Regions from separate parts of the Bacillus sp. es.036 genome, predicted to be linked through region 1. Evidence: predicted binding sites of a transcription regulator. Region 1 holds the regulator's gene; the other holds the start of a gene.
The links. Region 1 encodes NrdR, which represses ribonucleotide reductase genes. Its sites were predicted from a motif close to AACACNATATATNGTGTT; they were not measured.

Region 1 (7,012 bases):
AAATAGCTTTAGCTCTTTACCAAGTTTACGGTGATCTCGCTCTTTCGCTTCTTCTAAAAGGTGAAGGTACTCTTCTACCTGGGATTGCTTCGGAAATGCTGTACCATAAATGCGTTGTAGCATTTGATTTTCGCTATCTCCACGCCAGTAAGCACCTGCAATCGATAGTAGTTTAAAGGCTTTGATCTTACTAGTTGAAGGAACATGTGGTCCACGGCAAAGATCGAAGAATTCGCCTTGTTCATAAATTGTCACTTGTTCATCGTCAGGTATCGCTTCAAGCAATTCTAACTTAAGATCATCGCCAATTTCCTTAAACATTTTCTCTGCTTCAGCACGACTGACAACAATGCGCTTCACTTCAAGATTTTCATTAATAATTTTCTTCATTTCTTTTTCGATCTTCGGAAGATCTTCAGGTGTAATTGATACAGGGCAATCAATATCGTAGTAGAATCCACTATCAATGACTGGGCCAACGCCAAGTTTCACATCACTATAGAGACGTTTAATCGCCTGAGCCATTAAATGAGCCGTACTATGGCGAAGAACTTCAAGTCCGTCTTCACTTTCTGGTGTTACGATTTCAATCGATGCATCTTCTTCAATTTCCCGACGCAAATCGAAAAGAACGCCATTCACCTTTCCTGCAAGAGCTTTTTTCTTTAAGCCCGGACTAATTGAGCTTGCAATCTCTTCAGTTGTTGTTCCTTTATTAAATTCTTTCACAGAACCATCTGGGAACGTAATCTTTACCATTTCAGCCATGCTTCTTCACTCCTTTTTGCATATAAAAAACACTCATCCCAAAAAGGGACGAGTGTTTTATCTCGTGGTTCCACCCTGCTCCCCGTATAGAGAAAATCCTATACGGCTCAGATTGCTGTAACGTAGCAGAAACGCTACCCTATTTCCAGGGCAGAGTTCAAAGGTGGTAAGAATGCTTGTCTCGCTAGGAAGTTCACACCAATCCTTCCCTCTCTTAAAGCAGACAGAACATCTCATGTCCTTATCGTAACAATAACGTATATGCGTGTATGTAGGTATTATAAGTAGTGTACTTATGAAAATCAAGCTTATTTTAATGATTGCCAGAAAAAAAGTTTTTAACCCGTGACAACGGAAAAAAACATAGTCGTTCTTCAAAAACATTACGAATGGTTTGAGCTAACCCTTCTTCCGTGTCTTCTGTATATAAATAAATTTCTTTAGGAGCAAAAATCAGAAGCGGCAAAAGTATTTCAGAATCCATTTCTTCCAAAGAAAGTCCATTCGGAATGTTATCAAGTGGTTCATGAATCCCATTAAGCTTATGACCACTTAGATCATATAATCGGTAGCTACCATCAAAAACAAGCACAACTTTTTCTTGGAGAGCCTCTCTTGATTTAAGAAGAAGCCTTAATGCTTCAATAAAGTTCTGATATTCTTGCTCAAGTTTATACTCGTCAATCGCTTCGCCAATTAGCTCAGTTAACAGAGCTCGATAAGGACCGGTTCGAAACCGCAAATAAGAGTCAAACAAGATCGATCCACCCTGTTCAATACAAGAAAACGTTGATCGATGCAATAAATCAACCCGGTTTGTGTAGCGATCAGAGCGAGGGAGTTCTTCTTTGTCTCCCTCTCCAATACTTTTTGCAATTGCTGTAATTTCGTCAATTTCATCTCTATCTTGATAGTAGTATTTTGTTGTTAATATTTGTTTCATCCATTGCTTCTCATAGATAGTGCTAACACAGCGGACGATGCATTTGGAGATGTGATAACACAACTTTGCATTATATGGTTCCACTTGTACAGAGAGCGTTAATTCCGCTTCATTAACGGAGACTTTTTGTTGAACGTTCCTATCCTTTATCAAATGTTCATAAACAAATTGAAAATCTTCTTTTTGATCAAATGTTATTGAAACCAATATATTCCCCCCTGTCCACCTTCTTACTAAAATCTATATGGCTCCAGATTGGAAATGATGTATAGAACAATAAAAAAGCCTTCCCTAAGGAAGACTTTAGACTCGTCTATTTTTCCCCTGTAAAAAGACTGGGGTGGTAAAATGCTTTATTCTTTCCATGATTCGCTTCGCTTTTGTTTCTTCAATTCCACTTTTATGAGAATAAGCGAGATGCTCCTCTAACAAGGAATAATCCAAATTAGAAGAATAAAGGGTTGGTAATCCTTCTGTCATGCGATATTGGAGCAGAGCACCAAGTATGTCATCCCGTACCCAACTCGAAATATTTTCAGCCCCAATATCATCAAGGATTAATAAAGGAGTCTCTTTTAAGTAATTTAGCTTTTCATCAATCGATTGATCTTGTATGGCACTCTTCATTTGTCGAAAGAAATCAGGCGTATAAATAAACTGCGAACGAACGCCTTTTTCCTTCGCTAACTGATTTGCAATTGCCCCTAGAATAAATGTTTTGCCAACACCAAAACCACCATGAATATAGAGCCCTTTCTTCGTTTCACCCGGAACAAAGTCCTCGACGTATTGAATAGCTGTGCCAATCGCTTCAATTCGCACAGGATCTTCATCATCCAAATCTGCAAATGTCGCTTCAAGAATTTCTTTTGGAATATAGTAGCTCTGAATCATTTCATTACGCTTCTTATTCTTATCTTCTTCAATCCTTGTTGGACAGCGGTTATAACGAATATCGATGACTGAACGGTTAAGAAATAACTCCGGCTCGTACCCTTGCATCATATTAATACAGTTGGAGAGCCCCGAGCACCCCTCACACCGTTTAGACTGAGTCGTAAATTCATACAATCTTGCAAGACTTCGATCAATCATTTTTTCATCGACTTCATCTTGTTCCTCAATAAATGCTTGAATATCTTCATCTGCCATGATCGCTTTTTTCATTTCTTGATATTGCTGTTGGAACTTCTTGTTACCCGGCATTTTATTAAACGATTCTTGGATGGACTCCATACGTTTCACCCCGCTTTATTTTTTGTATTTGCTTAGCATTTTTTTGAGCTGATCTTGTTTTTCTGAGCGCTCTTCATGAGACATATCCGGTTCTTTTTGATCCGATATCCATTCAGGAACTTTGTCTTTTCGAGCTGAAGAACTTCCTTTTCCTCGAGATGCTGGATTCGCCTTTTTCTTGGGCTGCTGTAGTTCTTTTATAGCAAGATCCATGGCTTCTCTCACTGTCTTTACCCTGGCTCTTGCCCAGTGACTCGCAAATTTTTCTACGTAGTTTTTCGAGAGTTTTTTATCCTGTGTTTCAATAATAAAATCAAGAAGAACGTTCATTACACCAGGAGTTAGCTTCTGTTCATCCATAATACGCTCGACAAGTTTCATATCTGCTTCTGATGGCTTACCACCTTCTGCTGCACGTTGAAGAATATCATAAGGTGTCATTTGCTCATAACGCTGAGCGGCCTTCTCCTCTTCCGTTACAGGCTCTTTTGTATGGAATTCTTGCAGTGCAGCAGGCTGACGCCTATATTGAAGCGCAGGTACCTTTCCTCGATTTTCAAGAGCAAACCAGCTGCTCACTTCTTTTCGGAGAAGATCATCTGATAGCTCATCATGATGAATGGCTGCCTGTTCCACGATTCGCCCCATTTCATAAGGCTCAATCTTATAGACAAAAGCAAGTCGCTCAATTGTTTTCTTAACCGAATCAGTAAACATTTTCTCTGTTACAATCATATCAGAAATGTGCTGTTTCATCACATCAAAGTCAAATTCAGATGAAGTGAAAACAAGACCCTTATTATCATTTCGACTTGCGATCTCTCGAACATCATCTTCTTCCTCATAACTTGCCGTCATCTCAGAAGGATGCAGTGAATCGTATACTTCGTTAAACGAAGCAGTCATATCCTTATATTCTGACAAATCCGGCTTTTCAACAGAGAAATACTTCTTTAAATCCTGGTATCGATTACGCCCTAATCGATTGAACAAATAAATATTTAAAACACCGTCATTAAAAAAACGATCAGGTGTTAGCGGTGGCTGAAGCTCGTAAGTAAAGTGTCTCGGATCTTCTCCGTTTTTGAGGAAAGTATTTAATAAGCCGATCCCCTCTAGCTTTCGTCGCTCTTCAAGTAGTTTTTTTGTATCCCATCTCATCATCAGTAACAAATGATGATGAGTCATTTTTGTAACAAGACTGTCCTGTTGCTCATGGGCGCTCCACATCGTCATATAGAGACTGTATGCCCCTGCACCAATTAGAGGCTGATATAACAGGGTAAGGACATTCCTATCATAATCATGCAATAACCCGAACGCCTCAATTTGAAGCGTATCAACAGGAAGAAGTTCTTTCCAATGCATATGCTTCACCTTTATATTCCTTCATAGATTTTTCTAACTAACTGATCGCCTGAGTCATAACAACGTCTTGACTCATCATGGCATTTGTCTTATTAACGTACAAAAAAAGAGCTTACACTAAGCTCCTTTTCCTTACTCTGCTCTGTTAATTAATTCTTTAAGCTCACGAATAAAAACATTAATATCTTTAAACTGACGATAAACGGAAGCAAATCGAACGTAAGCGACTTCGTCAACTTTTGCCAGTTGATCCATCACAAGCTCACCGACAGTATCACTACTGATCTCGGAAGCTCCCTGATTACGAAGGTCGCGTTCTATTTCATTTACGATGGTTTCAAGTTTTTCGAGCGGCACGGGTCTTTTCTCGCAGGCTTTAATTAAACCTCTGAGAATTTTTTCCCGGCTAAACTCTTCCCTAGCTCCATCTTTTTTCACGACAATAAGCGGTATTTCTTCAACTGTTTCAAACGTTGTAAATCGATAGGTACACGATTCACATTCGCGGCGCCTGCGTATCGATCGGCCTTCATGAACCGGTCTGGAGTCAAGCACTCTTGTACCATTATGATTGCAGTTGGGACAGCGCATTAGATCATCTCCACTAAACGAACAAGATTTCTATCTCTTATTTTAGCATAAAATGTACGACGACACACATCCTACTAAATTTGCTCTGAAATGCCTGTTCCAATCAACGTTAGCTTTTTCTTCAAATCTGAATAAATCGTTTCAATTACTTTTTTGCTAAAACCGAAATCTACTGGTAAAGGAGTCTCTGTCGAAACGGAAAAATCTACCGCTGTTTTATAAGCGCGCACCGTCACGACGGTTACGACGATTAACGCTTTTTTAGGACCCTTCACTTGAAATACAAACTCTCCACGTTCGGGTGAATTGGTCACGATTTCACCTTTGTAGTGTTTTTGAAGGATCGCTTTCGCTTCTGTAAAAGCCTGTTCTTTTGTCGCTTTAAAATAATGCGTTTTCAATGCAGCATTTTGATGCCTTTCCCCTGTTTCAGAACGATTGCTAAAAAACTCTTTTATTCCCACCCCTAGTCCTCCTCTATTTTTTTTAAGAATAGCAATAAATGACTGATAAATCAATGAGGTCGCGCTGAATCCCCGTTCAACCCAAGCTATTATATTTCTTAGCTAAACTAAAAAAGGGCACCCAGGGTGCCCTTTTAATCGAAGTATTATTATTATGAAGTAAACGCTGACTGTTCTTCTCTAACTTTAGGTTTTACAGGTCCCATGCCTCGTGGAAGTTCGATGTTCTCACGCGTATCCGCTCCAAGTGCATCCGCAATGTAGTTTGCAGCTACGTTTGGATCAAGATCACCACAAGTATACACATCAATACTTGCATACCCATGTTCCGGGAAACTGTGAATTGTTAAATGTGATTCAGAAATAATAACAACACCACTTACACCCTGAGGTGCAAATTTATGAAATGCTACTTCCCGAACCTCTGCACCAGACTTAAGAGCAGCTTCAACAAACGTTTCTTCGATAAATTTCATGTTGTTTAATTTTTCAGTGTCACAGCCCCATAGTTCAGCAATGACGTGACGTCCCATTGTATCCATAGCAAAATTCCCCCTTTATTTTTACTCATGCCTAAAGCATGCGGTATTGAAAATCCACCACGGGGGAAAGTTAGTCCGATGAGGTCCTAACCCTTTAAGTAGTTTTCAATGCCAAATTGCTATAAAAGAAGTTCACGAAAAATAGTATAAGGCTTTTATTTTTTTTTTGCAAGAATAAATTAAATGCTGATTTCGCTTTTGTATCCTCAACCTCAAAAATTCAGTGTCCTTGCTAATTTTTCCGCGATAATTAAAACATGTCCAAAACTGTCGAGATTTATCCTTTATTTCAAAAGCCGTCATTAGTGATAACAAATCAAAAAAGAAGCGGGAGACGTTCTCCCACTTCTTTCCTTTTCACCTATACGCTTACTTTCAACCTTTCGGGAATTCTTTCCCCAACGTACTTCGCCATATCAACGACTCGACAAGAATATCCCCACTCATTGTCATACCAGGCAAGTACCTTTACTTTTTTATTCTCAACGACCATTGTCGATAGTCCATCTACTATAGAAGAATGAGCATTACCATTGTAGTCAATTGATACTAATGGTTCATCAGAGTAAGCAAGAATACCTCTTAGGGGCCCTTCAGAAGCAGCTTTTAAAGCATCATTAACTTCATCAATGGTCACTTCTTTCTTAAGATCAACCACCAGGTCGACTAATGACACATTTGGTGTCGGTACGCGAAGCGACATTCCGTTAAGTTTCCCTTCTAAATGAGGCAATACTTTTGAAATCGCTTTAGCTGCACCTGTCGACGTTGGAATAATTGATTGGCCACAGGCACGTGCTCTTCTTAAATCTTTATGCGGATTATCAATGTTTTTCTGATCATTCGTATATGCATGAACTGTTGTCATCATACCCGAAACAATTCCAAAGGACTTATCAAGCACTTGAACAACCGGGGCCAGACAATTGGTTGTACAAGATGCATTTGATAAAACATGATGTTTCTGATCATTGTATTCGCTTTCATTAATGCCCATCACAATTGTAAGATCTTCATTCTTACCAGGTGCTGTAATGATTACTTTCGTAGCTCCTGCATCAATATGATAACCGGCTTCTTCTCTCGTACGAAACTTGCCG
Region 2 (7,012 bases), 320 kb from region 1:
CTAGTAAAGAGGCTGATTTTATTGGTAAATCTGCTCTCCTTCGTCAGCGTGAAAAAGGCCTGGAGCGAAAATTGGTTGGCATTGAAATGATTGGGAGGGGTATTCCTCGTACGAACTACCTTGTTTATAAAGGGGAACAACTGATTGGAGAAGTGACAACAGGTACACAATCGCCAACTTTAAAAAAGAACGTTGGTCTTGCGCTAATTAAGAAAGAGTATACAGAAATGGATACTGAGTTAGATGTGGAAATTCGCAATAAGCGTGTACAAGCAAAAGTTATTCCATCACCATTCTATAAACGTCAGAAATAAACGGATACTGAGGAGGAAATGAACATATGAAACATCGCTATTTGCCAACGACTGACCAGGACAGGAAAGAAATGCTTGAAACAATTGGGGTGGACTCTGTTCAGGATCTTTTTGAGGATATTCCAGAAGCCATTCGTTTTAAAGGCGAACTTAAGGTGGAAAAGCAGCTTTTTGAATCGGAATTGATTCGTTACATGTCAAAGCTATCATCCCAAAATGCGAATACTCTCGAAAATGCGTCTTTCCTCGGTGCAGGCGTTTATGATCATGCCATTCCTTCTGTCGTAGATCACGTTATTCGTCGCTCTGAGTTTTATACGGCCTACACGCCATACCAACCTGAAATTTCTCAAGGTGAATTGCAAGCTATTTTTGAGTTTCAAACGATGATTAGTGAATTAACAGGAATGGAAGTAGCGAATTCCTCGATGTACGATGGTCCTACGGCTCTAGCTGAAGCGGGTCTGCTAAGTGCCGGACAAACAAAAAAGAAAAAAATCATCGTATCTAAAACGGTCCACCCAGAAGCGCGTGCCGTAATTGATACTTATGCTAGAGGGCAACGCTTATCCGTGGTTGAAGTCGATTCGAGCAATGGAGTTACAGACTTAGATAAGTTGAAGCAAGAAATTGACGAAAATACTGCTTGTGTGATGGTTCAGTATCCGAACTTTTTCGGGCAACTTGAACCATTGCCAGATATTGAAAAGCTTGTACATGAGCAAAAAGCAATGTTTGTCGTTTCAAGTAACCCACTGGCGCTTGGGCGCTTAACTCCACCTGGTGAGATGGGTGCAGATATTGTTGTGGGAGATTGTCAGCCGTTTGGTATCCCAGCTCAATTTGGTGGGCCTCACTGTGGATATTTCGCAGTGACGAAAAAACTAATGCGGAAAGTTCCAGGACGTTTGATTGGACAAACAACTGATGATAATGGACAGCGTGGTTTTGTACTTACGTTACAAGCAAGAGAACAGCATATTCGCAGGGATAAAGCGACGTCCAATATATGTTCAAACCAGGCACTAAATGCGCTAGCTTCCTCAGTTGCTATGAGCGCGCTCGGAAAGAAAGGCGTACGCAAAATGGCAGAGCAAAATATAAAAAAAGCTCATTATGCGAAAGCACGTCTTCAAGAAGCTGGTGTAGAGACTGTGTTCAATGGCATCTATTTCAATGAATTTGTTATTAAGGTTAACGGCCCAATCAAGGAATTGAATCGCAAGTTATTAACTAAAGGAATCATCGGCGGGTATGATCTTGGTCGCGATTATCCGGAACTTAACAATCACATGCTTGTCGCAGTAACAGAAAATCGTACAAAAGCGGAAATTGATATGTTTGTAGAAGAAGTGGGGGGAGCAAAATGAGTAAAGACCAGGCGTTAATATTTGAGCTAAGTGAACCGGAGCGTATTTCATACAGTCTTCCTGAACTTGATGTTCCTGACATTGATTTAGATGAATGGTTACCGGAGGAATTTAATCGCAATACTGAACCGGAGCTACCAGAAGTGTCAGAGCTGCAGCTAATGCGTCACTATACCGCCTTATCGAAACGTAATCACGGGGTGGATTCTGGATTTTATCCGCTTGGTTCATGTACGATGAAGTATAATCCAAAAATTAACGAAGATGTGGCAAGGTATCCTGGTTTTGCTTTTGTCCATCCGCTTCAAGAAGAGGAGACCGTTCAGGGTGCGCTAGAAATGATGTACAACCTTCAGGAAAACCTTGTCGCTGTAACAGGTATGGACGAAGTGACCCTACAACCTGCTGCAGGTGCTCATGGCGAGTGGACAGGATTAATGATGATTCGTGCCTATCATGAAGCAAATGGGGATTTTAATCGTACAAAAGTCATTGTCCCAGACTCTGCCCACGGTACAAATCCCGCCTCTGCCACCGTTGCTGGTTTTGAGGCAGTGACCGTTAAATCAAATGAAAAAGGGCTAGTTGATCTTGAAGATCTAAAGCGTGTTGTAGATCATGACACGGCAGCTCTTATGCTTACAAATCCCAATACCCTTGGTCTGTTTGAAGAGCAAATTACCGAGATGGCGACAATTATTCATGATGCTGGTGGAAAACTCTATTATGATGGTGCAAATATGAATGCCATTATGGGGGCAGCTCGCCCGGGGGATATGGGCTTTGATGTCGTGCATTTAAATTTACACAAAACCTTTACTGGACCACACGGTGGAGGAGGACCTGGTTCAGGACCTGTGGGCGTTAAATCAGATTTAATCCCATATCTTCCGAAACCAGTCCTTGTAAAAGCAAATGATGCGTATCGTTTTGACTATGATCGTCCTCAATCGATTGGACGAGTGAAACCTTATTATGGAAACTTTGGTATTAACGTCCGTGCTTATACGTACATTCGTACGATGGGGCCAGAAGGACTAAAGCAAGTATCTGAAAACGCGGTTTTGAACGCAAATTATATGATGAGACGTCTTCAAGATGCTTTTGTGTTGCCGTATGAACAGCATTGTAAGCACGAATTCGTTATTTCTGGTAAGAAACAAAAGAAACTGGGTGTTCGAACGTTAGATATGGCCAAGCGTTTGCTTGATTTTGGGTATCATCCACCTACGATTTATTTCCCTATCAATGTCGAAGAGTGTATGATGATTGAACCTACAGAAACAGAATCAAAAGAAACGCTTGATGAATTCTGTGATGTACTGCTTCAGATTGCTAAAGAAGCAGAAGATAACCCTGAAATTGTGCAGGAAGCTCCTCATACAACTGTCATTGGTCGACTGGATGAAACGACCGCTGCTAGAAAACCAATATTACGATACCAAAAAGCGTAATCTGCGTATCAGCGTAATTAAATACTTTGCGGAAATAAAAAAGCAGCTGCTACGCAGCTGCTTTTTATTTCTTCTTTACTTTTCCGCCCCATTTTTTGAAGCCGCCTTTTAACTGATAAAGGTCCTTGATCCCGTGCTTTCTAAGGATGCTTGCAGCACGAGCGACAATAATTCCGTTGTAATCATACATATAGACTGGCTGGTCTTTGCGAATTTCTTTAATACGCATTTTGAGTTGACTAACAGGAATATTTCTTGCGCCAAGAATATGGCCGTTATCAAATTCGTTTGGTTCACGAACATCAATCAGTTGGGCTTTACGGTAGCCCGCTCGGAATTCTTCCTCCGTTAACGTTTTCAAATTCCTTTTCTGTATGTAGCGAGTAATGACAACATACACAATGATCGCGACGAGTAATGCGATAATCCATTCCATATACTTTGTTACACCCTTTCAAGTAAAATCGACAACCTTAAGTTTACACGTCTTTTCCCCTTTCCGCAAAAGAAAAAAAGAATAAATAAAAAATTCACCTGAAGGTTACTGAATTAAATGCGGAATATTATTTTCTAGTTCCGATAGGTAGTTCTGAGATTGTTCGTCATTTATTTTTGTTTTAAAAAGAAACTTGGTTAGAAATAACGTCCGTCACGTATCGATCTTTCTTTTATAAAATAAGAGAGTGTTCATTGGTCATCCATTTTCACCTCTGCTAGAATAGGAGAGGTGTTAGAAATTAACTGTGATAAAGGAGTACCGATAATGAAGCAATGGGCATTTATTGATTCGGGAGAACGTTCTCCAGCATATAACATGGCACTAGATGAAGCGTTGTTGAAATGGCACAGTGAAGGGAGCATACCTCCAGTCATTCGATTTTACGGATGGAACCCTCCAACCCTATCAATCGGTTACTTCCAACGTATTGAAAAAGATATAAATATGGAAGCCGTAGAGAACTATGGGTTGGGCTTTGTGAGAAGACCTACAGGTGGAAGAGCTGTTCTTCATGATAAAGAGGTTACATACAGCGTTATTGTATCTGAAGATTATCCTGATATGCCAACTACAGTAAGGGAAGCATACCGTGTTATTTCTGAAGGCCTATTGATTGGTTTTCAACAACTTGGTTTAAATGCTTACTTCTCTGTTCCTGAAACTGAGAAAGAAAAAGAAGAACTTAGGGCTCCCAGGTCTGGTGTATGCTTTGATTCTCCCTCGTATTATGAACTTGTTGTAGAAGGACGGAAAGTGGCTGGGAGTGCTCAAACGCGCCAAAAAGGTGTCATCCTCCAGCATGGATCTATTTTGCTAGATATTGATGAAGATAAATTGTTTGATTGCTTTAAATTTAAAAATGATCGAATTCGTGAACGGATGCAAAGAGGATTCAGAAACAAAGCGGTGGCTATTAATGCACTTCGCGATACACCAGTATCAATTTCAGAAGCGATTAAAGCCTTTTATGATGGATTTCAAAAAGGCCTTAACATTGAGTTAGTCCTATTTGAGCTATCAAAAGAACAAGAAGCTTACGTGAACGATTTGGCAATGGACAAGTATGCAAGTAACGAATGGAACTTTAGTAAATGAGCACCTGCCATGGGTGCTTTTTCCTATTGACTATAGAGGAACAAATGTTCTAAAGTTATTCTTGTTGCATTAACGAAACGCGTTCTTTATTTAAAGATAGGCTAAGATCAAAAGACAGAATGTGGATAAATGTGCAATAGACAAAATTCCTCTTTTTTCTCTGTTCTTGTAATTCAACCTGGATTTATCGAGTGTAATCTCGTATTTTCACTTAATTTGAAAGTTGACAAATTAAACGAACATCCGCCGTTTTACTATATGTAGTATTGGGCAAAGAATTCTGAACACTATATATGGTTTAAAATGATTGTCTGCATGATGGACATGTGCTACTATTAATCAAGACGATTTATCACAGTTACATACATCTAGAGTTGCTCTTATATGTATAAATGTCGAAACGGAGGGGTTTATATGACAATAAAAACCAATGAAAAAAGAAGGTCCATTAACATCGCACAGTTAAATAAAGATATTGAGATGTTCGCGCAGGTTCATCCTATTACAGAAGATATGCACCTTAGCCACAAAGGTGTAAGTCGTCTTGTTATGCTGGATCGCTATGCCTTTAAAGATACTGAAAAAAAGACGTTGCAAAAAGGTGATTTTGTTGTCTTAACGATTAAGGAAGATCCAAAGTTCCCAGCACGAGGTCTTGGATATATTGAAAAACTGGATCTAGCTTCAAAGAAAGCGACTGTTGCTGTGCATGAAGACTATATCGGTGTACTGGATACTGAAGAAGAGAGAGAAACTGGCTTAATTGTACGTTCATTGGACGTTATTGAGAAGCCTCTTGAAGTTTACTATGAGCAAATTGCACGACGGAACGCTCGGGGCTTGGCAGATGTTGAGAAAACGGATGGTGAAAAGAAATATTGGGAAGATCGTTTCTATAATGAACTTTCATCAATGAACTTTGTCCCAGCAGGACGAGTACTATATGGCGCAGGTGCAGATACGGAAGTAACCTATTTCAATTGTTATGTTATGCCGTTTCCACAAGATTCAAGAGAAGGCATTTCGGAGCACCGCAAACAGGTAATGGAAATTATGAGTCGCGGAGGCGGGGTAGGAACAAATGGCTCAACGCTTCGTCCGAGGAACACTCTTGCAAGAGGAGTTAATGGAAAGTCATCGGGGTCCGTTTCATGGCTTGATGATATTGCAAAGCTTACACATCTCGTAGAGCAGGGCGGATCACGTCGCGGTGCACAGATGATCATGCTTGCAGATTGGCATCCTGATATTATTGAATTCATCATTTCAAAAATGCAAAACCCACGCATCCTTCGTTTTCTTGTGGAAAACACAAAAGACGAGCAGATTAAAAAGCTTGCAGAAGATAAACTGAAATTCACGCCTCTTTCTGATGCTGAGAGATCGATGTACCAAAGCATTCTAAATTATCGTAGTATCCCCGGTACAGGTGGTTTTGAAGAAAAAGTGATGCAAGACGCACAGGAAAAATTAGCGACTGGTGGTACGTATTCCGTTCATAATCCAGACTTTTTAACTGGAGCAAATATTTCTGTTTGTCTCACGAAGGATTTCATGGATGCAGTCGAAAATGATGCTGAGTATGAACTGCGCTTTCCTGATGTAGAAAACTATACGAAAGAACAAATGAGTTTCTACAATGAGAACTGGCACGAATCTGGTGATGTTCGTGATTGGAAAGAACAAGGATTCCCTGTAAGAACGTATCGTAAAGTTCAGGCAAAAGAGCTATGGGATCTTATCAATATTTGTGCAACATATTCGGCAGAACCAGGAATCTTCTTTATTGATAATGCTAATGAAAAAACAAACGCTACATCTTATGGCCAAAAAGTGGTAGCAACGAATCCTTGTGGAGAGCAACCGTTAGCGCCTTATTCAGTTTGTAACCTCGCGGCTGTAAACCTCGCTGAAATGGCAAATAAAGAGAAGAAAACAGTTGATTTCGAAAAATTGAAAGAAACTGTCGAAGTAGGCGTAAGAATGCAAGATAACGTTATTGATGCAACGCCATATTTCTTAAGAGAAAACGAAAAACAAGCTCTTGGTGAGCGCCGCGTGGGTCTAGGAGTAATGGGGCTTCATGATTTATTGATCTATTGCGAAACAGTGTACGGCTCTGAAGAAGGAAATAAGTTAACTGATCAAATATTTGAAACAATCGCGACTACGGCTTATCGTGCTTCAGTTGACTTAGCTAAGGAAAAAGGCAGTTTCCCGTTCCTAGAAGGTGAGACAGCAGACGAAACAAATCGGTTACGTGAAGCTTTTGTTAACACT

Region 2: the regulator NrdR is predicted to act here: its motif matches at 5,016-5,033, upstream of ATG70_RS10125 (vitamin B12-dependent ribonucleotide reductase).

Annotation. Positions count from the first base shown of each region.
Region 1 covers NZ_PDIZ01000001.1:2,295,204-2,302,215, forward strand. Annotated here, with positions in the region: gene thrS (threonine--tRNA ligase) at 1-768, opposite strand, end outside; T-box leader at 810-1,025, opposite strand; gene ATG70_RS11780 (putative sporulation protein YtxC) at 1,082-1,918, opposite strand; gene dnaI (primosomal protein DnaI) at 2,015-2,947, opposite strand; gene ATG70_RS11790 (replication initiation and membrane attachment family protein) at 2,963-4,315, opposite strand; gene nrdR (transcriptional regulator NrdR) at 4,448-4,906, opposite strand; gene ATG70_RS11800 (cytosolic protein) at 4,981-5,370, opposite strand; gene speD (adenosylmethionine decarboxylase) at 5,523-5,912, opposite strand; gene ATG70_RS11810 (glyceraldehyde-3-phosphate dehydrogenase) at 6,274-7,012, opposite strand, start outside.
Region 2 covers NZ_PDIZ01000001.1:1,976,943-1,983,954, reverse strand. Annotated here, with positions in the region: gene gcvT (glycine cleavage system aminomethyltransferase GcvT) at 1-314, shown strand, start outside; gene gcvPA (aminomethyl-transferring glycine dehydrogenase subunit GcvPA) at 341-1,684, shown strand; gene gcvPB (aminomethyl-transferring glycine dehydrogenase subunit GcvPB) at 1,681-3,138, shown strand; gene ATG70_RS10135 (rhodanese-like domain-containing protein) at 3,203-3,574, opposite strand; gene ATG70_RS10130 (lipoate--protein ligase family protein) at 3,902-4,732, shown strand; gene ATG70_RS10125 (vitamin B12-dependent ribonucleotide reductase) at 5,147-7,012, shown strand, end outside.